DNA from 4 places in the Pseudomonas sp. NY15181 genome. Region 1 is predicted to be linked to each of the others. Evidence: predicted binding sites of a transcription regulator. Region 1 holds the regulator's gene; each other region holds the start of a gene.
The links. Region 1 encodes sigma-54, which starts transcription at its own class of promoters, with help from an activator protein. Its sites were predicted from a motif close to ANTGGCATNNANNTTGCTNT; they were not measured.
Positions count from the first base shown of each region.

Region 2: the regulator sigma-54 is predicted to act here: its motif matches at 2,149-2,168, upstream of ACNFBT_RS16265 (CmpA/NrtA family ABC transporter substrate-binding protein).
Region 3: the regulator sigma-54 is predicted to act here: its motif matches at 2,595-2,614, upstream of flgB (flagellar basal body rod protein FlgB).
Region 4: the regulator sigma-54 is predicted to act here: its motif matches at 3,895-3,914, upstream of glnA (glutamate--ammonia ligase).

Region 1 is NZ_JBLUPT010000008.1:122,110-127,358, reverse strand. It holds gene lptA (lipopolysaccharide transport periplasmic protein LptA) at 1-185, shown strand, start outside; gene lptB (LPS export ABC transporter ATP-binding protein) at 185-910, shown strand; gene ACNFBT_RS18875 (RNA polymerase factor sigma-54) at 1,155-2,654, shown strand; gene hpf (ribosome hibernation-promoting factor, HPF/YfiA family) at 2,733-3,041, shown strand; gene ptsN (PTS IIA-like nitrogen regulatory protein PtsN) at 3,051-3,515, shown strand; gene rapZ (RNase adapter RapZ) at 3,518-4,375, shown strand; gene ACNFBT_RS18855 (HPr family phosphocarrier protein) at 4,408-4,680, shown strand; gene pmbA (metalloprotease PmbA) at 4,746-5,249, opposite strand, start outside.
Region 2 is NZ_JBLUPT010000006.1:207,036-212,284, forward strand. It holds gene ACNFBT_RS16255 (polysaccharide lyase family 7 protein) at 1-50, opposite strand, end outside; gene ACNFBT_RS16260 (ANTAR domain-containing response regulator) at 259-837, opposite strand; gene ACNFBT_RS16265 (CmpA/NrtA family ABC transporter substrate-binding protein) at 840-2,042, opposite strand; gene acnB (bifunctional aconitate hydratase 2/2-methylisocitrate dehydratase) at 2,420-5,029, opposite strand.
Region 3 is NZ_JBLUPT010000003.1:513,660-518,908, forward strand. It holds gene flgA (flagellar basal body P-ring formation chaperone FlgA) at 1-83, opposite strand, end outside; gene ACNFBT_RS11130 (chemotaxis protein CheV) at 201-1,139, shown strand; gene cheR (protein-glutamate O-methyltransferase CheR) at 1,268-2,089, shown strand; gene flgB (flagellar basal body rod protein FlgB) at 2,654-3,061, shown strand; gene flgC (flagellar basal body rod protein FlgC) at 3,067-3,510, shown strand; gene flgD (flagellar hook assembly protein FlgD) at 3,527-4,225, shown strand; gene flgE (flagellar hook protein FlgE) at 4,294-5,249, shown strand, end outside.
Region 4 is NZ_JBLUPT010000007.1:307,884-313,132, forward strand. It holds gene ACNFBT_RS18260 (mechanosensitive ion channel family protein) at 1-985, shown strand, start outside; gene ACNFBT_RS18265 (tetratricopeptide repeat protein) at 1,055-2,245, shown strand; gene glnA (glutamate--ammonia ligase) at 2,388-3,797, opposite strand; gene thiI (tRNA uracil 4-sulfurtransferase ThiI) at 4,129-5,249, shown strand, end outside.

The DNA of each region.
Region 1 (5,249 bases):
TCGTGCTGATCGACCAGGCCAAGGTGATCCAGGAAGGCAACACCTTCGAAGGCGAGAAGATCGTCTATGACACCCAGCGCCAGATCGTCAACGCAGGCCGCGCCACCGGCGCCCAGGTGACCACACCGCGCCCGCGTATCGACATGGTCATCCAGCCCAAGAAAAAGCAGGATCAAGCGCAGTAATGGCTACGCTCACCGCTCAACACCTCGCCAAGAGCTACAAGAGCCGGCAAGTGGTCCGCGATGTCAGCATGAGCATCGACAGCGGACAGATCGTCGGCCTGCTCGGCCCCAACGGAGCGGGCAAGACCACCTGCTTCTACATGATCGTCGGCCTGGTCCGCGCCGACCAGGGCGTGGTCCGCATCGACAGCCAGGACGTGACCCACCTGCCCATGCATGGTCGCGCGCGCGCCGGCATCGGCTACCTGCCGCAGGAAGCCTCGATCTTCCGCAAGCTGTCGGTGGCCGACAATATCAGCGCAATCCTCGAAACTCGCAGCGACCTGGATCGCAGCGGCCGCCAGGAGGCCCTGGAGAGCCTGCTCGAGGAATTCCACATCCACCACATTCGCGACAACCTCGGCATGAGCCTGTCCGGTGGTGAGCGGCGCCGCGTGGAAATCGCCCGTGCCCTGGCCAGCTCGCCGAAGTTCATCCTGCTGGACGAACCCTTCGCCGGCGTCGACCCGATCTCCGTGGGCGATATCAAGCAGATCATCCATCACCTCAAGGCCAAGGGCATCGGTGTGCTGATCACCGACCACAACGTCCGCGAGACGCTGGATATCTGCGAAACCGCCTACATCGTCAACGACGGTCAACTGATCGCCGAGGGCAGTGCCGAGACCATCCTCGCCAACGACCTGGTGAAGGAAGTCTATCTGGGTCACGAGTTCCGCCTCTGACCCAGCGGCGGCCGCCCTCCTGGCCGCGCTCCATCCCCGCCACCCACGGCCCGGACCTGCATCCGGCGCCGCGCCTCGGGCCGCCTGGCAGTTGCCCGATAATCAGGTTGTAACGAAAGGTCGACAGCCCCTAGGCAAAGCGTCCAGACTCAGGCATATAATTTGCTTCCTCGCGGCGCTCCGGCGTCCGTAGTCGTGGATATGGCGCTTGCTGCGCCAGCGAACAAGGTGCCTAGTTCCAGCCATGAAACCATCGCTCGTCCTCAAGATGGGCCAGCAGCTGACGATGACTCCGCAGCTGCAACAGGCCATCCGACTGCTCCAGCTCTCCACGCTGGACCTGCAGCAGGAAATCCAGGAAGCCCTGGAGTCCAACCCCATGCTGGAGCGCCAGGAAGACGGCGAGGACTACGACAACAGCGACCCTATGGCCGATGGCGCAGAGTCCGCCCCCACCGCCAACAGCAACACCCAGGACAGCTACCAGGAAAGCACCACCCCCTCCGCCGACAGCCTCGACGAGGACCAGTGGGCCGAGCGCATTCCCAGCGAGTTGCCAGTCGACACCGCCTGGGAAGACATCTACCAGACCAGCGCCAGCAGCCTTCCCGCCAGCGACGATGACGAGTGGGACTTCACGTCCCGCACTTCCGCCGGCGAAAGCCTGCAGAGCCACCTGCTCTGGCAACTCAACCTGGCGCCGATGTCCGACACCGACCGCCTGATCGCCCTGAGCATCATCGACGGCATCAACGACGACGGTTACCTCGAAGAATCCCTCGACGACATCCTTGCCTCCATCGACCCCGAACTGGGCGTGGAGATGGACGAAGTGGAAGTCGTCCTGCGCCGCGTGCAGCAGATGGAGCCCGCCGGCGTCGGCGCGCGCAACCTGCGCGAATGCCTGCTGCTGCAGCTGCGCCAGATGCCGGCCAACACCTACCTGCTGGCCGAGGCCCAGAAGCTGGTCGCCGACCACCTCGACCTGCTCGGCAGCCGCGACTACAGCCAGCTGATGCGGCGCATGAAGCTCAAGGAAGACGAGCTGCGCGAAACCATCGAGCTGATCCAGTCGCTGCACCCGCGCCCCGGCTCGCAGATCGAGTCCGGCGAAGCCGAATACGTGGTGCCGGATGTCATCGTTCGGAAACATAACGAGCGCTGGCTGGTGGAGCTGAACCAGGAAGCGGTGCCGCGCCTGCGCGTCAACTCGCAGTACGCGGGCCTGGTGCGCCGCGCCGACTCCAGCGCCGACAACACCTTCATGCGCAACCAGCTGCAGGAAGCGCGCTGGTTCATCAAGAGCCTGCAGAGCCGCAACGAAACGCTGATGAAAGTGGCGACCCAGATCGTCGAGCATCAGCGTGGCTTCCTCGAATACGGCGAAGAGGCGATGAAGCCTCTGGTCCTGCACGACATCGCCGAAGCCGTGGGCATGCACGAGTCGACCATCTCGCGCGTCACCACGCAGAAATTCATGCACACCCCGCGTGGCATCTTCGAGCTGAAGTACTTCTTCTCCAGCCACGTCAGCACCTCCGAGGGCGGCGAATGCTCGTCCACCGCGATCCGCGCGATCATCAAGAAACTGGTCGCGGCGGAAAGTCCGAAAAAGCCATTGAGCGACAGCAAGATCGCTGGTTTACTGGAGGCACAGGGCATTCAAGTGGCACGTCGCACCGTCGCCAAGTACCGGGAGTCCTTAGGGATTGCTCCCTCCAGCGAACGTAAGCGACTGGTATGACGTTGATCCACGCCAAAGTGTTCCGGCGGCAGGCCACCTAACCTGCCACTTACACACGGGCAATAAGGAGAAAGCGGTATGCAAGTCAACATCAGTGGACACCAACTGGATGTGACCGACGCCCTGCGCGACTATGTCGGCGAAAAACTCGGACGACTGGAGCGCCACTTCGACAAGATCACCAACGTTCAGGTCATCATGGAGGTCGAAAAGCTAAAGCAGAAAATCGAAGCCACCCTGCACATCGCAGGTGGCGAAGTGGTGGCCTGTGCCGAACATGAGGACATGTACGCGGCCATCGACCTGCTCACCGACAAGCTCGACCGCCAACTGATCAAGCACAAGGAAAAATACCTCGAACGCCAGCAGGGTGTTGGTGTTCGTTAAACCCTCCCTATGATTCGACTTGAGCAAATCCTGACCCCCGGCCGTTCCCTGGTGAACGTGCCGGGCGGCAGCAAAAAACGCGTCCTTGAACAAATCGCAAACCTGGTAGCTCGAGAGCTGCCAGGTTTCGACGCGCAAGACATCTTCGAAAATCTGGTGGCCCGGGAACGCCTGGGCTCCACCGGATTCGGCAATGGCATCGCCATACCGCACTGCCGCCTTCCCGGCTGCCAGTCTCCCATCAGCGCCATCCTGCACCTGGACCACCCGGTTGACTTCGACGCCCTCGACGGTGCGCCGGTCGACCTCGTGTTCGTCCTGCTGGTGCCCGAGGCCGCCACCGAAGAGCACCTGGAACTGCTCCGCCAGATCGCCTCCATGCTCGACCGTTCCGACGTCCGTGACCGCCTGCGCCACGCCGCCAACGGCGAGGAGCTGTACCGGATAGTCGTGGACTTCCAGAACGGCCACTGATCATGCGCCTGATCATCATCAGCGGACGCTCCGGCTCGGGCAAGAGCACCGCGCTCAACGTGCTCGAAGACAACGGTTTCTACTGCATCGACAACCTGCCCGCCAGCCTGCTCCCGGACCTTGCGCAGCGCGCGCTGCTGCACACCGAACTGCTGCACCCGCAGGTTGCCGTCTCCATCGATGCACGCAACCTGCCCAGCCAGCTGCAGCGCTTCCCCGAACTGCTGCAGGAGGCACGCGACAAGCACATCCAGTGCGATGTGCTGTACCTCGACGCCGATGACGAAACCCTGCTCAAGCGCTTCTCCGAGACGCGCCGGCGGCACCCGCTGACCACCGACACCCGCTCGCTGGCCGAAGCCATCGCCGACGAGACCCATCTGCTGGCGCCGATCGCCGACCTGGCCGATCTCAAGCTCAACACCACGCACCTGAACCTCTATCAGCTGCGCGACGTGCTCAAGCTGCGTCTGCTGAACAAGCCTGAACTGGGCACCGCCTTCCTGGTCGAATCCTTCGGCTTCAAGCGCGGCATGCCGGTGGACGCCGACCTGGTGTTCGACGTGCGCTGCCTGCCCAACCCGTACTGGAAGCCCGAACTGCGCGAGCACACCGGGCTCGATGCGGATGTCCAGGAGTACCTGGCCGCGCAACCCGACGTCGAGGAGATGTACCAGGATATCCTCGGCTACCTGAACAAATGGCTGCCGCGCTTCGCCGCGAGCAACCGGGCCTACGTCACCGTCGCCATCGGCTGTACCGGTGGCCAGCACCGTTCGACCTACCTGGCCGAGCGCATTGGCAAGGCCCTCAAGGAAACCCTCACCAACGTGCAGATTCGCCACCGCGACCTGAGCTAGTAGCAACACACAACAAAGGACAGCCCCTCGCGATGCCCGCCCTCGAAATCACCATCATCAACAAGCTTGGTCTGCACGCCCGTGCGGCGGCCAAATTCGTCGGCGTGGCGGGACGTTACCCCTGCCAGATTCGCGTAGGGCGCAACCCGGAAAGCACCGTCGACGGCAAGAGCATCATGGCGGTGATGATGCTGGCCGCCGGCAAAGGCACCAACCTGCATATTGCCGCGGAAGGCGAGCAGGACACCGAGGCGCTGAACGCACTGGGCGAGCTGATCAATAACTACTTCGACGAAGGCGAGTGAACGCCAGCGAATGACTCTCCATGAAAAAGCCCGCCAGATGGCGGGCTTTTTCATGGGCAGCGATATCAGTTGCCAGCGACGGTCATGCGCTCCACCAGCACCGAGCCGGTGTGCAGGTTGCCGCGGAATTCCACGTCATTGCCAATGGCCACGATGTTGCGGAACAGATCGCGCAGGTTGGCCGCAATGGTGACTTCCTGTACCGGGAACTGGATCTCGCCATTCTCCACCCAATAGCCGCCGGCGCCACGGGAGTAATCGCCGGTCACCAGGTTCACGCCCTGCCCCATCAGCTCCGTCACCAGCAGCCCGCGCCCCATGCGACGGATCAGCGCCGCCTGGTCCTCGTCGCCATGACTGACGAACAGGTTGTGCACGCCACCGGCATTCGCGGTGCTCGGCATGCCCAGCTTGCGGCCGGAATAGGTACCGAGGATATAGGAGACCAGATCGCCACCTTCGACGAAGGGCTTGGCATAGGTGGCCAGGCCGTCGTTATCGAATGACGCACTGCCCAGCGCGCCGGCCAGCAGCGGACGCTCATCGAGGGTCAGCCACTCGGGGAACAG
Region 2 (5,249 bases), on a different contig from region 1:
GGGCGGGGGTCGTTGGGGATGGTCAGGTTCCAGGTGGAAAGGTCGATCATGCTGTCTCGCTCGCGAAGGGGTCGGATGCGACCGGCGGGTTCCTGGCCAGCAGGCCGCACTGCGGACTTCCATGGTCGTGCAATGGAAGCGAGGGCGCCGCACTAGATCTGGCGCGGCGCGCGGAGGATACGCAGTGGCCGCGCGGGCGGGGGCCAGCAGGCGGGCTGGCGATCTGATCGCGGGATGCCGCCGCTGGCAGATGGCCTGTCAGTGCCCGAGCATCTCGTGCATTGCAATGATCTGCTCGGCCACCTGCACCAGCTTCTGCTGGCGCCCCATGGCCTGGCGGCGCATCAGGGTATAGGCCTCTTCCTCAGGGCAGCCCTTCATCTTCATCAGCAGCCCCTTGGCCAGTTCGATGCGCTTGCGCTCGGCCAGTTGCTGGTCGCGGGCCAGCAGTTGCGCCCGCAGCGCCTGGTCGCTTTCGAAGCGCGCCATGGCGACGTCGAGGATCGGTTGCAGGCGCTGGGCCTGGATGCCTTCGACTATGTAGGCGCTGACCCCCGAGCGGATGGCCTGGCGCATCACCTGCGGGTTGTGCTCGTCGGTGAACATGACGATGGGGCGCGGCTGGTCGCGGCTGACCAGCACCACCTGCTCCATCACGTCGCGGCCGGGGGATTCGGTGTCGATGAGGATCACATCCGGGCGCAGGGCTTCCACGCGTTGCGCCAGGTCGACGGTGAGACCGGATTCGTCGACCACGTCGAAGCCGGATTCCACCAGCGCTGCCTTGAGGCGCCCGACCTTCTTCGGGGTGTCGTTGATCAGCAAGACGCGCAGCATGCTCAACCTCGCTCCATCAGGGCGTTCAATTCGAAGCTGTGGGCATAGCCGGCCGGATCGCTGCCGTCCCAGGTGCGGCCGTCGATCAGCGTCGAGCGGCGCATGTCGGCGCTCGGCACAGCGACGCCCACGGCTTCGGCGGCCTGGCGGTACAGGGCGAGCTGTTGCACCTGGCGGGCGATGCCCAGGTAGTCGACGTCTTCGCGCAGCAGGCCCCAGCGGCGGAACTGGGTCATGAACCACATGCCGTCGGACAGCCAGGGGAAGTTGGCCTGGCCGCCGTCGAAGAAGCGCAGTGGATGGGCATCCTGCCAGGCGTGGCCGAGGCCGTCCTGGTAGCGGCCGAGCAGGCGTGGCTCGATGCTGGAGAGCGGCGCGTCGACATACTCCTGGCCGCTGATCAGCTGTGCCGCACCGCGCAGGTTGTCCTCGCTGGCCTCGATGAAGCGGCTGGCATCGAGGATGCTCATCACCAGGGCGCGGGCGGTGTTGGGGTATTGCTCGACGAAGGCGCGGGTGGTGCCCAGCACCTTTTCCGGGTGGTCCGGCCAGATCTGCTGGCTGGTCGCCAGGGTGAAGCCCAGGCCTTCATCCACCGCCAGCGCGCCCCAGGGGCCGCCGGCGCAGAAGCCGTCGATGCGCCCAGCCTTCAGGTGTTCCACCATCTGTGCCGGCGGCACCACCAGCGAGCGCACGTCGCGCAGCGGGTGGATGCCGTGGCTGGCCAGCCAGTAGTACAGCCAGAGTGCGTGGGTGCCGGTGGGGAAGGTGTGCGCCAGGGTCAGCGGCGCACCGTTGTGGCGCGCATGCTGGCGGAGTGCTTCAGCGCAGGTCACGCCGTCGCGCATCAGTGGTGCGGAAAGATTGATCGACTGGCCGTTCTGGCACAGCCCCATGAGCACGGCCATCTCGGTGGCGGGGGCGCCGCCCAGGCCGAGCTGCATGCCGTAGATCAGGCCGTAGAGCCCCTGCGCCGCGTCCAGTTCGCCGCTGAGCAGGCGATCGCGCAGGCCGGCCCAGGAGCTTTGCCGCTGCAGGTTGAGGGTCAGGCCGTAGGGTTGGGCGAAGCCCTGGGTGGCGGCGACCACCAGGGACGCGGAGTCGGTGAGGGCCATGAAGCCCAGGTTCAGTGCGCTCTTTTCCGGGGCGTCGGAGCCGGCGACCCAGGCCAGGCTGTCCGGGCGGCCGCTTGTGCTGTCGATCATTTCCACCTCTGAAGGCAAAGGGCGCCGCTCCACCAGCCGTCGCTGGGCGGGGAGGCGACGTCATCGTCTTTCAGGGCCCGACGTTGGGCTGCCTGTTGCTGGGCGTACAGCAAGGCGTGTGCCAGATGCGGCGGAAAAAACAAGCCCCGCCGCAAGGGCGGGGCTCAGAGGAAGGGAGCGCACCTCTGGAGGGTTCCATCAAGGGCACCTGAGCACGGATATGGGCAGGGCCTGCTGACACCTTAGACAGGCGGGCCGCAGGCGCAACGGTCAATAAGTATTAGCCCCATCGTGAGTAGCGGTGCGGGCCGCTCTGTTTCGGGCGCTGCAAAAGAAAAGCCCCGCACGGGGCGGGGCTTTTCATCACGCTAGGAGTCTCAGACCTGGACGGCCGGGATCTTCGCGTTGGCTGCAGCTTCGCGGAACTCGGCGATCTGGTCGAAGCTCAGGTAGCGGTAGATATCGGCAGACATGCTGTCGATGTCCTTCGCGTAGGCCATGTACTCCTCGACGGTCGGCAGCTTGCCGATGATCGAAGCGACAGCGGCCAGCTCGGCGGATGCCAGGAACACGTCGGTGGCGTCGCCCAGGCGGTTCGGGAAGTTACGGGTCGAGGTGGAGACCACGGTCGAACCGGTCTGTACGCGAGCCTGGTTACCCATGCACAGCGAGCAGCCCGGCATTTCCATGCGCGCGCCAGCCTTGCCGTAGATGCCGTAGTAGCCTTCCTCGGTCAGCTGGTGGGCGTCCATCTTGGTCGGCGGAGCCAGCCACAGACGGGTCGGAATGCCACCCTTGACCTTGTCCAGCAGTTTGCCGGCAGCGCGGAAGTGACCGATGTTGGTCATGCAGGAACCGATGAAGACTTCATCGATCTTGCGGCCTTCGACGCTGGACAGCAGACGAGCGTCGTCCGGGTCGTTCGGAGCGCAGAGTACCGGCTCCTTGACGTCGGCCAGGTCGATCTCGATGACCGCGGCGTACTCGGCGTCCTTGTCGGCTTCCAGCAACTGCGGGTTGGCCAGCCAGGCTTCCATCGCTTGCGCGCGGCGCTCCAGGGTGCGGGCGTCGCCGTAGCCTTCGCCGATCATCCAGCGCAGCAGGGTGATGTTGGACTTCAGGTACTCGGCGATGGCCTCTTCCGGCAGCTTGATGGTGCAACCGGCAGCCGAACGCTCGGCGGAGGCGTCGGACAGCTCGAAGGCTTGTTCGACGGTCAGGTCGTTCAGACCTTCGATCTCGAGGATGCGGCCGGAGAAGATGTTCTTCTTGCCCTTCTTCTCGACGGTCAGCAGGCCGGCCTGGATGGCGTAGTAGGGGATGGCATGGACCAGGTCACGCAGGGTGATGCCCGGTTGCAGCTTGCCCTTGAAACGCACCAGAACCGATTCCGGCATGTCCAGCGGCATGACGCCGGTGGCAGCGGCGAAGGCGACCAGGCCGGAACCGGCCGGGAAGCTGATGCCGATCGGGAAGCGGGTGTGCGAGTCGCCGCCGGTGCCGACGGTGTCGGGCAGCAGCATGCGGTTCAGCCAGCTGTGGATGATGCCGTCGCCCGGACGCAGGGAGACACCGCCGCGGGTCATGATGAAGTCCGGCAGGGTGTGGTGGGTCTTGACGTCGATCGGCTTCGGATAAGCGGCGGTGTGGCAGAAGGACTGCATCACCAGGTCGGCGGAGAAGCCCAGGCAAGCCAGGTCTTTCAGCTCGTCGCGGGTCATCGGGCCGGTGGTGTCCTGGGAACCGACGGTGGTCATCTTCGGTTCGCAGTAGGTGCCCGGACGCACGCCCTGGCCTTCGGCCAGGCCGCAAGCACGGCCAACCATCTTCTGGGCGAGGGTGAAGCCCTTGCCGCTGTCGGCCGGCGCTTCCGGCTTCTTGAACAGGTCGGAGGCGCTCAGACCCAGCTCGGCGCGGGCCTTCTCGGTCAGGCCACGGCCAACGATCAGCGGGATACGGCCGCCGGCGCGGACTTCGTCCAGCAGAACCGGGGTCTTCAGCTCGAAGGTGGTGACCACTTCGCCGCTGTCATGACGCACGACCTTGCCTTCGTACGGGTACACGTCGATGACGTCGCCCATGGCCAGGTTGGTGCAGTCGAATTCGATCGGCAGGGCGCCGGCGTCTTCCATGGTGTTGTAGAAGATCGGGGCGATCTTGGTGCCGAAGCAGAAGCCGCCGGCACGCTTGTTCGGAACGTAAGGGATGTCGTCGCCGAAGAACCACAGCACCGAGTTGGTGGCGGACTTACGGGACGAACCGGTGCCGACCACGTCACCGACGTAGGCGACCGGGAAGCCTTTGGCTTTAACGGCTTCGATCTGCTTCAGCGGACCGACGGCGCCCGGCTGGACCGGCTCAATGCCGTCGCGGGCCATTTTCAGCATGGCCAGGGCGTGCAGCGGGATGTCGGGGCGCGACCAGGCGTCCGGAGCGGGGGACAGGTCGTCGGTGTTGGTTTCGCCGGGGACCTTGAACACGGTCAGGGTCAGCTTCTCGGCGACGGCCGGCTTGGCCTTGAACCACTCGCCATCGGCCCAGGACTGCAGCACGGCCTTGGCGGCGGCGTTGCCTTTCTTGGCGCGCTCAGCGACGTCGTGGAAGGCGTCGAACATCAGCAGGGTGTGCTTGAGTTGCTCGGCGGCGACTCCGGCCAGCTCGGCGCTGTCCAGCAGCTCGACCATGGTGGCGATGTTGTAGCCGCCCTGCATGGTGCCCAGCAGCTCAACGGCGCGGGATTTGGAGATCAGCGGGGAAGTGGCTTCGCCCTTGGCGATGGCGGAGAGGAAACCGGCCTTGACGTAGGCGGCTTCGTCGACGCCCGGCGGCACGCGGTTGGTGATCAGATCGAGGAGGAATTCTTCTTCGCCGGCCGGCGGGTTCTTCAGGAGTTCGACCAGACCAGCGGTCTGCTCGGCGTTCAGCGGCTGGGGCACGACGCCCTGGGCGGCACGCTCTTCTACGTGTTTGCGGTAGGCTTCAAGCACAGTTTTTCCCTCATCAGTGGTCCCGGAGGACGCGTATCCAGGAGACCCTTCCGATCCATTCGTCAGGCATGGTGGACGGTAATCCACTGACCTACGACGGCACCGGCGATCTCCGGGCAGAAGCTGTTTTCAAAGTTTTACGCCGGTGTGGCCAGGGACTGATGGGCCTGAACGCTTGAGGGGAGCGCCCAGGCCGCGCGGCTGCCGGAATCTGTGCTTC
Region 3 (5,249 bases), on a different contig from region 1:
ATAAGGATTTCAGGCGCGGTAAAGGCGTCGGCCCGCGTGGGGCCGGCGGCCAGCGCAGCGCACACACCGAGTAGGGCGGCCATGAGGTCGCGCGCGCTTCGGAGCTGTCGGAAAAATGTCGTTGCCTGTTTCATGCAACGGGTTAAGCAATGGTCGTGCCGCCTGACGGGTCAGGCGGCGTTGCGTGCAGGGGAGGCTCAATGGCCGGAGTCATGGATTCAGTCAACCAGCGTACGCAGCTGGTCGGTCAGAATCGTCTCGAGCTGCTGCTGTTCCGGCTGAACGGCAGCCAGTTGTACGGGATCAACGTGTTCAAGGTGAAAGAGGTACTGCAGTGCCCGCGCCTGACCGTGATGCCCAAGTCCAGCCAGGTGGTGCGCGGGGTGGCGAACATCCGCGGCGGCACCATCCCGATCCTCGATCTGGCGCTGGCCACGGGGCGTCACGCCCTGCGGGACATCAGCAACAGTTTCGTGATCATCACCGAGTACAACACCAAGGTGCAGGGCTTCCTGGTGCATTCGGTTGAGCGCATCGTGAACATGAACTGGGAGTCGATCCATCCGCCACCCAAGGGCACCGGCCGCGACCACTACCTGACGGCGGTCACCCGGGTCGACAAGCAGTTGGTGGAAATCATCGACGTGGAGAAGATCCTCGCCGAAGTGGCGCCGACTCCGGAGGACATCTCCGAGGGCGTGCTGGATGCCGAAACCCAGGCCCGCGCGGTGAGCAAGCGCGTGCTGGTGGTGGACGACTCCTCGGTGGCGCGCAAGCAGCTGGTGCGTTGCCTGGAAACCGTCGGCGTCGAGGTGCTGGCGCTGGGCGACGGCCGCCAGGCGCTGGACTACCTGCGGCAGATGGTGGAGGCGGGCGGGCATCCGGGCAGCGAGTTGCTGATGGTGATCTCGGACATCGAGATGCCGGAAATGGACGGCTACACCCTGACCGCGGAGATCCGTCATGACCCGCGCATGCAGGATGTGCACATTCTCCTGCATACTTCGCTGTCCGGGGTGTTCAACCAGGCCATGGTGAAGAAGGTCGGCGCTGACGACTTCCTCGCCAAATTCCGTCCCGATGACCTGGCCGCCCGCGTGGCGGATCGGATCAGGGCCGTGGATGGCACGGCGGCCTGAGTCCGCGAGGTAGATCGAGCGGCACCGGTGCCGCTCGGGGCCAAGTATTCGGCTATGGTTTTTTGAACACCGGTCAGGCGCCTGCCGCCGCGTCGGCGGCAAGCGTCCACGAGTAAAGAGGTCTATCTGTGACATCCACCAATACTGAATTCGAGCTGTTCCGGGATTTCCTGGAGAAGACCTGTGGCATCCTCCTGGGCGCCAACAAGCAGTACCTGGTCTCCAGCCGCTTGAACAAGTTGATGGAGCAGCAGGGCATCAAGTCCCTGGGCGAACTGGTACAGAAGATCCAGATGCGCAGCCAGCTGCGCGAACAGGTGGTCGACGCGATGACCACCAACGAAACCCTCTGGTTTCGCGATACCTATCCCTTCGAGGTGCTGAAGAACCGGGTGCTGCCGGAGATGATCAAGGCGTCGCCGGGCCAGCGCCTGCGCATCTGGTCGGCGGCCTGCTCCTCGGGGCAGGAGCCCTATTCGCTGTCGATGTCCATTGACGAGTTCGAGCGCACCAACCTCGGCCAGCTCAAGGCCGGTGTGCAGATCGTCGCCACGGATTTGTCCGGCTCCATGCTCACCGCATGCAAGGCCGGCGAGTACGACAGCCTGGCGATCGGCCGTGGCCTGTCGCAGGAGCGCCTGGTCCGCTACTTCGACCAGAAGACGCCGGGGCGCTGGACGGTCAAGCCGGCGGTGAAGAGCCGCGTGGAGTTCCGTGCGCTGAACCTGCTGGACAGCTACGCCACCCTCGGCAAGTTCGACATGGTGTTCTGTCGCAACGTGCTGATCTATTTCTCCGCCGAGGTGAAGCGCGACATTCTGATGCGCATCCATGCCACCTTGAAGCCGGGCGGCTATCTGTTCCTCGGCGCCTCCGAGGCGCTCAACGCACTGCCGGACCACTACCAGATGGTCCAGTGCAGTCCGGGGATCATCTACAAGGCCAAGTGATTGGCCGTTGCCCCGCCTGTTCGGGCGGGGTTCTTGTTGCTGGAATTCATGAGGTTGCGGGCATGGCCTGCACCGTTTGCCTGAGTCCTGCTCGGCTCTCGTAGGAGCGGAGCTTCTCCGCGATCCGCCTGCAAGGCCGGCCGGCGCCGGATGGCGGCACCGGTTGGTGCCTCTCCTGTGACACGAATTCCGCATGATGGATTTCGCGGACAAGGTCCGCTCCTACGGGAGTAGCGGTGCGGCCGGAACGTAGGACCGCAAATGCCGTTCTTCCTAGTAGGAGCGAGCTTGCTCGCGAACCGCTTGACTCCGTTGCCGCCGGCAAATCCCTTCGCGAGCAAGCTCGCTCCTACAAAAAGAGCCGCATGCGGCCAAGCGGAGGAGGGCGGCAAGCTTGCCGCTTTATCCCCGGCGGCAAGGGAAAGCGGTTGCCGCTTGCCGCTGTTTGCCGCCTATTGCCGCTCTCGAAATATGCTCAAGTCATTGATTTTAAATGATGTATAAATCTGGCACGCACCTTGCTGAAGTGTTGGCAAGCCCACACCGGCAAACAGGTTCGCGACCATGAGCATCAGCTTCGACAAAGCCCTAGGCATCCACCAGCAAGCACTGAGCTTCCGCTCCCAGCGCGCTGAAGTCCTGGCCAACAACCTGGCCAACGCCGATACGCCGAACTACAAGGCGCGCGACCTGGATTTCGCTTCGGTGCTGGCTGCCCAGTCCGACAAGATGAAAAGCGGCACCTTCAACGCGGCCCGTACCAACGAGCGCCACATCGCCGCCGAAGGCTTCGGCATGGGTGAGGACGCCCTCAAGTACCGCACGCCCTTCCAGCCCTCGATGGACCAGAACACCGTCGATGAGCAGATCGAGCAGTCCAACTACGCGGAGAACTCCGTGCAGTTCCAGGCCTCGTTCACCTTCCTCAACAACAAGTTCAAAGGGCTGATGAACGCCCTGCGCGGGGAGTAATCGCCATGTCGCTCGCCAGTGTCTTCAACATCGCCGGTACCGGCATGAGTGCCCAGACCACCCGTCTGAACACCACCGCCTCGAACATCGCCAACGCCGAGACCGTTTCCTCCAGCGTCGACCAGACCTACCGCGCCCGCCACCCAGTGTTCTCCACCATGTTCCAGCAGGCCCAGGGCGGCGACCAGGGTTCGCTGTTCGGCGACACCGACCAGGCCGGCTCCGGCGTGCAGGTGCTGGGTGTGATCGAGGACAAGAGCTCGCTGATCCCGCGTTACGAGCCCAACCACCCGGCCGCCGACAAGGATGGCTACGTGTACTACCCGAACGTCAACGTGGTGGAGGAGATGGCCGACATGATCTCCGCCAGCCGCGCGTTCCAGACCAACGCGGAAATGATGAACACCGCCAAGCAGATGATGCAGAAGGTCCTGACCCTGGGTCAGTAAGCGCTGAGGAAGCACGATGAGCATCGACAACAGCAGCATCAAGGGCTCCAGCTCGGTTCTGGACCAATATGCGATCAACAAGGACAGCAGCACCAGCGGCACGAACGGCAACAGCAAGCTCGGCAAGGACGAGTTCCTCAAGCTGCTGGTGGCGCAGATGAACAACCAGGACCCGATGTCGCCGCAGCAGAACGGCGAGTTCATCGCCCAGCTGGCGCAGTTCAGTACCGTGGAAGGCATCCAGTCGCTGAACACCAGCATGGACAGCATGCTCTCCAACTACCAGTCGTCCCAGGCCCTGCAGGCCTCCTCGCTGGTGGGGCGCAAGGTCATCGTGCCGACCGACAAGTCGATGGTCGATACCTCCGAGACCTTCAAGGGCACCTATACGATGCCGATCTCCACTGCCAACAGCTGGGTCAACGTCTACGACGACAAGGGCACCCTGGTGAACCGCGTCGAGATGGGCCAGCAGGCCGCCGGCAACGTCAGCTTCATGTGGGACGGCAAGGATTCCAGCGGCAATCTCGCGCCGCCGGGACGCTACAAGTTCGAGGCGCAGACCAACTACGAAGGCAAGACCTATGGCCTGACCACCTTCCTGCCGGCCAACGTCGACAGCGTGACCCTCGGGCAGAACGGCGGCGAGCTGACGCTGAACCTCGCCGGGCTGGGCAGCATCGGCCTGTCCAAAGTGCAGATCATCGGCCAGTAAGGCGCCGCTGGCGGGCTTGGGCCCGACTGAACAGATTCGAGTCGGCGAAACCGACAAGGAGATAAGAGATGTCTTTCAATATCGGGCTCAGCGGTATCAAGGCCGCCTCCAGTGACCTGAATACCACCGGCAACAACATCGCCAACGCCAGCACCGTCGGCTTCAAGCAGTCGCGCTCGGAGTTCTCCGATGTGTATGCCGCCTCGGTGCTGGGTTCCGGCAGCAACCCGGTCGGCAGCGGCGTGTTGCTGTCCAACGTCTCGCAGCTGTTCAACCAGGGCACCATCGATGCCACGCAGAACGCGCTGGACATGGCCATCAACGGCAACGGCTTCTTCGTCACCAGCAACAACGGTGCGGTCAGCTACACCCGCGCCGGCTATTTCGGCACCGACAAGAACGGCTACGTGGTCGACAACAACGGCTACCGCCTGCAGGGCTACGCGGTGAATGCCCAGGGCCAGCTGCAGAACGGCGTGGTCGGCGACCTGCACATCGAAACCGGCAACCAGGCGCCGAAGGCCACCAGCCAGATCGCCCAGACCTTCAACCTGAACTCCACCAACACCACGCCGACGGTCACCCCGTTCAACTCCAGCGACCCGACCACCTACAACTCCTCGACCTCGGTGAACATCTACGACAGCCAGGGCAACGCCCACGTGCTGACCCAGTACTTCACCAAGACCGGGCCCAACGACTGGACCATGAACGTGTTGGTCGACGGTCGCAACCCGGCCAATCCGACCGATGACGCCACGGCCATCGGTGCTGCGACCACCGCGGCCGGTACTGCCGGCGCCACCCCGGCGAGCGTTGCCGCCGCCGTTGCCGGTTCCGGCGCAACACCTGCCGCCATTGCCGCCGCCAACGCCGCCGCCGCGGCCAGCGGCGCGACCCCGGCCAGCGTACTGGCTGCCGTCAGTGGCATGGGCAACAGCCCGTACCAGGTCAACCTGACCTTCAGCCCGGCCGGCCAACTGCTGACCCAGACCCCGGTGAACAACGGTACCGGCAATGCCTT
Region 4 (5,249 bases), on a different contig from region 1:
CCGCCGAAGTGCGCCCTATGTCGAGCAGTTGCAGAATTTCGCCTACACCCTGCTGCACATCGGCACCCTGCTGGTGTTCCTGGAAATCGGCCTGCGCGTCTGGGGCATGTCGCTGATCGCATTCACCGAGGGCGACGGCTCGGCGATCAGCATCAAGCTGATCAGCTTCGGTACCACCCTGCTGGTGGCCTGGCTGGTGTGGATTCTGGCCGACACGGCGGTCCAGCACAGCCTCGGCCTGGGCGGCAAGAACCGCAGCAACACCCGCGCGCTGACCATGCTGCCGCTGATCCGCAACGTGCTCTTCGTGACCATCGCGGTCATCGCGCTGATCGTCGCCCTGGCCAACATGGGCATGAACGTCACCCCGCTGCTGGCGGGCGCGGGCGTCATCGGCCTGGCCATCGGTTTCGGCGCGCAGTCGCTGGTGGCGGACCTGATCACCGGCCTGTTCATCATCATCGAAGACTCGCTGTCCATCGACGACTACGTGGACGTCGGCGGCCACCTCGGCACCGTCGAGGGCCTCACCATCCGTACCGTACGCCTGCGCGACCTGGACGGCGTGGTGCACACCATCCCCTTCAGCGAGATCAAGAGCATCAAGAACTACTCGCGGGAGTTCGGCTACGCGATGTTCCGCTGGCCGGTGCCCGCCAGCATGCCGATCGACGATGCGGTGGCGCTGGTCCACGAGGTCACCCGCGACCTGCGCGGCGACCGCACCATCAGCCGCGCCATGTGGTCGGCCCTGGAGATGCAGGGCGTGGAGAGCTTCGACAACGGCCAGGCGATCCTCCGCTTCCGCCTGAAGACCGCGCCGATCCGCCAGTGGGAGGTGCAGCGCGCCTTCAACCTGCGCCTGCGCCAGCGGCTGGACAAGGCGGGTCTGGAGCTGTCGATGCCGCGCCTGAACGTGCAGCTTTCCCGGCCGCCAAGCTCGCGCGAAGAAGGCGGGCCGCACGAGGCGTCGAAGCGGGACTGACTGGCTTCAGTCATCCCTGTACGTCTGATCAGGTTTCTCTGATGGGGGCGTCAGCGCTGGCCAATTAGAGTGCCCGCCATTGCGGCCAGCGCTCGAGGCGACTACCACACGGCATTGCAATGCGCGCAGCAGGCCCTGCGCATGGCTCCGCAGCACGCCGTGCTGTGGATGGATGCGGCGGTCTACAACATCAAACTCGAGCAATGGGACGATGCCATCCAGTCCGCCCAGCGTGCGCTGAAGGCCAAGGGCAGCGGCTTGGCCATCTATGACGCGTTGGCTCACGCCTGGGGCGCCAAGCGGAACCCGGAGGAGGTGCGCCGCTGGGGCGCGGCCGCGCTGAACCGCCGGCTGGAGCAGTTCGGCGGCGCCCCGGCGCTGGAGCATGATGTGCTGGGTGCTCCCCTGCTGCCGCCGCCCTCCGAGCAGACCCGTGACAGCAACCTGATTGCCTTCTCGCTGTTCGGTGCCAACCCCAAGTACTGCGAGACCGCCGTGCTCAACGTGCTGGAGCAGCCATCCGTCTATCCCCATTGGCGTTGCGTGTTCTTCGTCGACGGCAGCGTTCCGCCAACCGTCGTCGGGCGGCTGCGTCAGGGCGGCCGGGTGATCGAAGTCTCCGATCCTCTGCTACTGAAGGCGCCCGGGCCCATGTGGCGGTTCCTGGCCTACGACCTGCCGGACGTGCATCGGGTGATCTTCCGCGATGCCGACTCGGTGATCGGCCAGCGAGAAGCGGAGGCCGTGCAGGAGTGGATCAACGGTGGCGAGCGTTTCCACCTCATGCGCGATTACGCCACCCATACCGAGCTGATCCTCGCCGGCCTCTGGGGCGTCTGCGCCGGAGCCTTGCCGCCGATGCGCACCTTGATGGACAACTTCCTCGCCCAGCCAGTGTCCTCGGAGCACTTCGCCGACCAGTATTTCCTGCGTTCGTGGGTCTGGCCTTACGCCCAGCAGAGCCTGCTGCAGCATGACTCGCAGTTCGGTTTCCTGGATGGCCGGCCTTTCCCCGGCGGCACCGTACCGGTCGAGCTTCACGTCGGTGCCGCGGAGGGCGCCACGTGCTTCAGCCTGCCGGTCGACGCGGCTGACGGCACCCGGGTCGTCTGGACGCTGCACCACAAGGATGCCGGGCAGAGTGAGATCTGCACCTACGAGGGCGCGGTGCAGCAGGGGATGCTGGAGGCAAATCTGCCGGCGCGTTACGGCCGGCGGATTCGCGATGGCGAGATGGGGATTCGCTATCGACTGCTCTGAGCGAGCTTCGCTGGCAATGCTTGGCCGGCGGATAACGACGAGCATCCTCCGTCCTGGGCTCTTCATAGGTGCTTCCATCGCCCATAAAAAAGGCCTCCCGAAGGAGGCCTTAATGCTGACGCTATTTATAGGTATTCGTGGATCAGACGCTGTAGTACAGGTCGTATTCCAGCGGGTGCACGAAGGTGCGCACCTTGATTTCTTCTTCCGACTTCAGCTCGATGTAGGCATCGATGAACTCGTCGGTGAACACGCCGCCCTTGGTCAGGAACGCACGGCCCTTGTCGAGTTCTTCCAGCGCCTCTTTCAGGCTGCCGCAAACCTGCGGGATTTCCTTCGCCTCTTCCGGCGGCAGGTCGTACAGGTTCTTGTCGGCGGCATCGCCGGGGTGAATCTTGTTCTGGATGCCGTCCAGACCGGCCATCAGCAGAGCTGCGAAGCACAGGTAGGGGTTGGCAGCCGGGTCCGGGAAGCGCGCTTCGATGCGGCGGGCTTTCGGGCTGGAAACGTACGGGATACGGATCGAGGCGGAACGGTTGCGGGCCGAGTAGGCCAGCATGACCGGGGCTTCGAAGCCCGGAACCAGACGCTTGTAGGAGTTGGTGGCCGGGTTGGTGAAGCCGTTCAGGGCCTTGCCGTGCTTGATGATGCCGCCGATGAAGTACAGGGCGGTATCGGACAGGCCGGCATAGCCTTCGCCTGCGAAGGTGTTCTTGCCATCCTTGGAGATGGACATGTGAACGTGCATGCCCGAGCCGTTGTCGCCGTACAGCGGCTTCGGCATGAAGGTCACGGTCTTGCCGTAGGCGTCGGCCACGTTGTGGATGCAGTACTTCAGGGTCTGCACTTCGTCAGCCTTGGCAACGAGGGTGTTGAACTTCACACCGATCTCGTTCTGGCCGGCGGTGGCCACTTCGTGGTGGTGAACCTCGATGACCAGGCCCATTTCTTCCATGGCGTTACACATGGCGGTACGGATTTCGTGGTCGTGGTCGACCGGCGGTACCGGGAAGTAGCCGCCTTTCACGCCCGGGCGGTGGCCCTTGTTGCCCGACTCGATGTCAGCGTCGGTGTTCCAGGAAGCCTGCTCGGAGAAGATCTTGAACATCGAGCCGGAGATGTCGGACTTGAACTTCACTTCGTCGAAGATGAAGAACTCCGGCTCCGGGCCGACGAATACGGTGTCGCCGATACCGGTGGACTTCAGGTATTCCTCGGCGCGCTTGGCGATGTTGCGCGGGTCGCGCTCGTAGCCTTGCATGGTGCTCGGCTCGATGATGTCGCAGACGATGATCAGGGTCGGCTCTTCGGTGAACGGGTCGAGCACGGCGGTGCTGTCGTCCGGCAGCAGGATCATGTCGGAGGCTTCGATGCCTTTCCAGCCTTCGATGGAGGAGCCGTCGAACATCTTGCCGGCTTCGAAGAAGTCATCGTCCAGGGCGTCGCGAGCCGGCATGGTGACGTGCTGCTGCTTGCCTTTGGTATCGGTGAAGCGCAGGTCAACCCACTTCACGTCATGATCTTTGATCAGTTGTTGCGACTTGTACGACATGCTGTCCTCCAGGAGGGATTAGAGCTGGGAGCTTTCTGTGCCCCAGTATCGGGTGATGCCGGCCGGAATACTCCGCCAGGGCAACCTGCCTCACAAGAGAGCAAGTTGCGTGCCAGTGCCCGCAATCGTGCAGAAGCGCTGATTTCCGGGGCTTTGGCGAGCGCAACCAGGAATTGCAGGGTAATTGTGCACCGTTTTAGTGCTTAGTCATGGTGCGTCCGTCCATTTTGGTGCACCTAAAAGAAAGTCTCCGAATTCTGCTCAAGTCTTGAGCAATTTCGGATATAATCTTGCCCCTTTTTTTCTGTCCCATGGCAATCGCCCGGTCCGCATGAAACTCATCGTCAAGGTCTTCCAGGAAATCACCATCAAGAGCCGGCCGGTGCGCAAGCGCTTCATCCGCCAGCTGGCGAAGAACATTCGCACGGTGCTCCGCGACCTCGATCCCGAGCTGCGGGTGGAAGGCGAGTGGGACAACCTGGACGTCGAGACCCAGGTCACCGATCCGAAGGTCCTGCGCGAGATGATCGAGCGCCTGACCTGCACACCGGGCATCGGCCATTTCCTGGAAGTGCACGAGTACCCGCTGGGCGACTTCGACGACATCCTGGAGAAGTGCAAGCTGCACTTCGGCGACAAGCTGCCGGGCAAGATCTTCTCCATGCGCTGCAAGCGCGCCGGCAAGCACCCGTTCACCTCCATCGACGTCGAGCGCTACGTCGGCGGCGGCCTGCGCCAGCACTGCGGCGCCGCGGGCGTATCGCTGAAGAATCCGGAAGTGCAGGTGCGGGTGGAAATCCGCTATGACCGCCTGTACGTGATCCACGCCCAGCACGAGGGCCTCGGCGGCTACCCGCTGGGCGCGCTGGAGCAGGTGCTGGTGCTGATGTCCGGTGGCTTCGACTCCACCGTGGCGGCCTACCAGATGATGCGTCGCGGCATGATCAGCCACTTCGTGTTCTTCAACCTCGGTGGCCGTGCCCATGAGCTAGGCGTGATGGAAGTGGCGCACTACCTGTGGGAGAAGTACGGTCGTTCCCAGCGCGTGCTGTTCGTCAGCGTGCCCTTCGAGGAAGTGGTCGGCGAGATTCTCACCAAGGTCGACGACAGCTACATGGGCGTGACCTTGAAGCGCATGATGCTGCGTGCCGCCAGCCGTGTGGCCGAGCGCCTTGAGCTGAACGCCCTGGTGACCGGCGAGGCGATCTCCCAGGTGTCCAGCCAGACCCTGCCGAACCTCTCGGTGATCGACCGGGTGACCGACACCCTGGTGCTGCGCCCGCTGATCGTCAGCCACAAGCAGGATATCATCGACACCGCGACCCAGATCGGCACCGCCGAGTTCGCCAAGCACATGCCCGAATACTGCGGCGTGATCTCGGTGAACCCGACCACCCAGGCCAAGCCGTACCGCGTCGAACACGAAGAAACCAAGTTCGACATGGCCGTGCT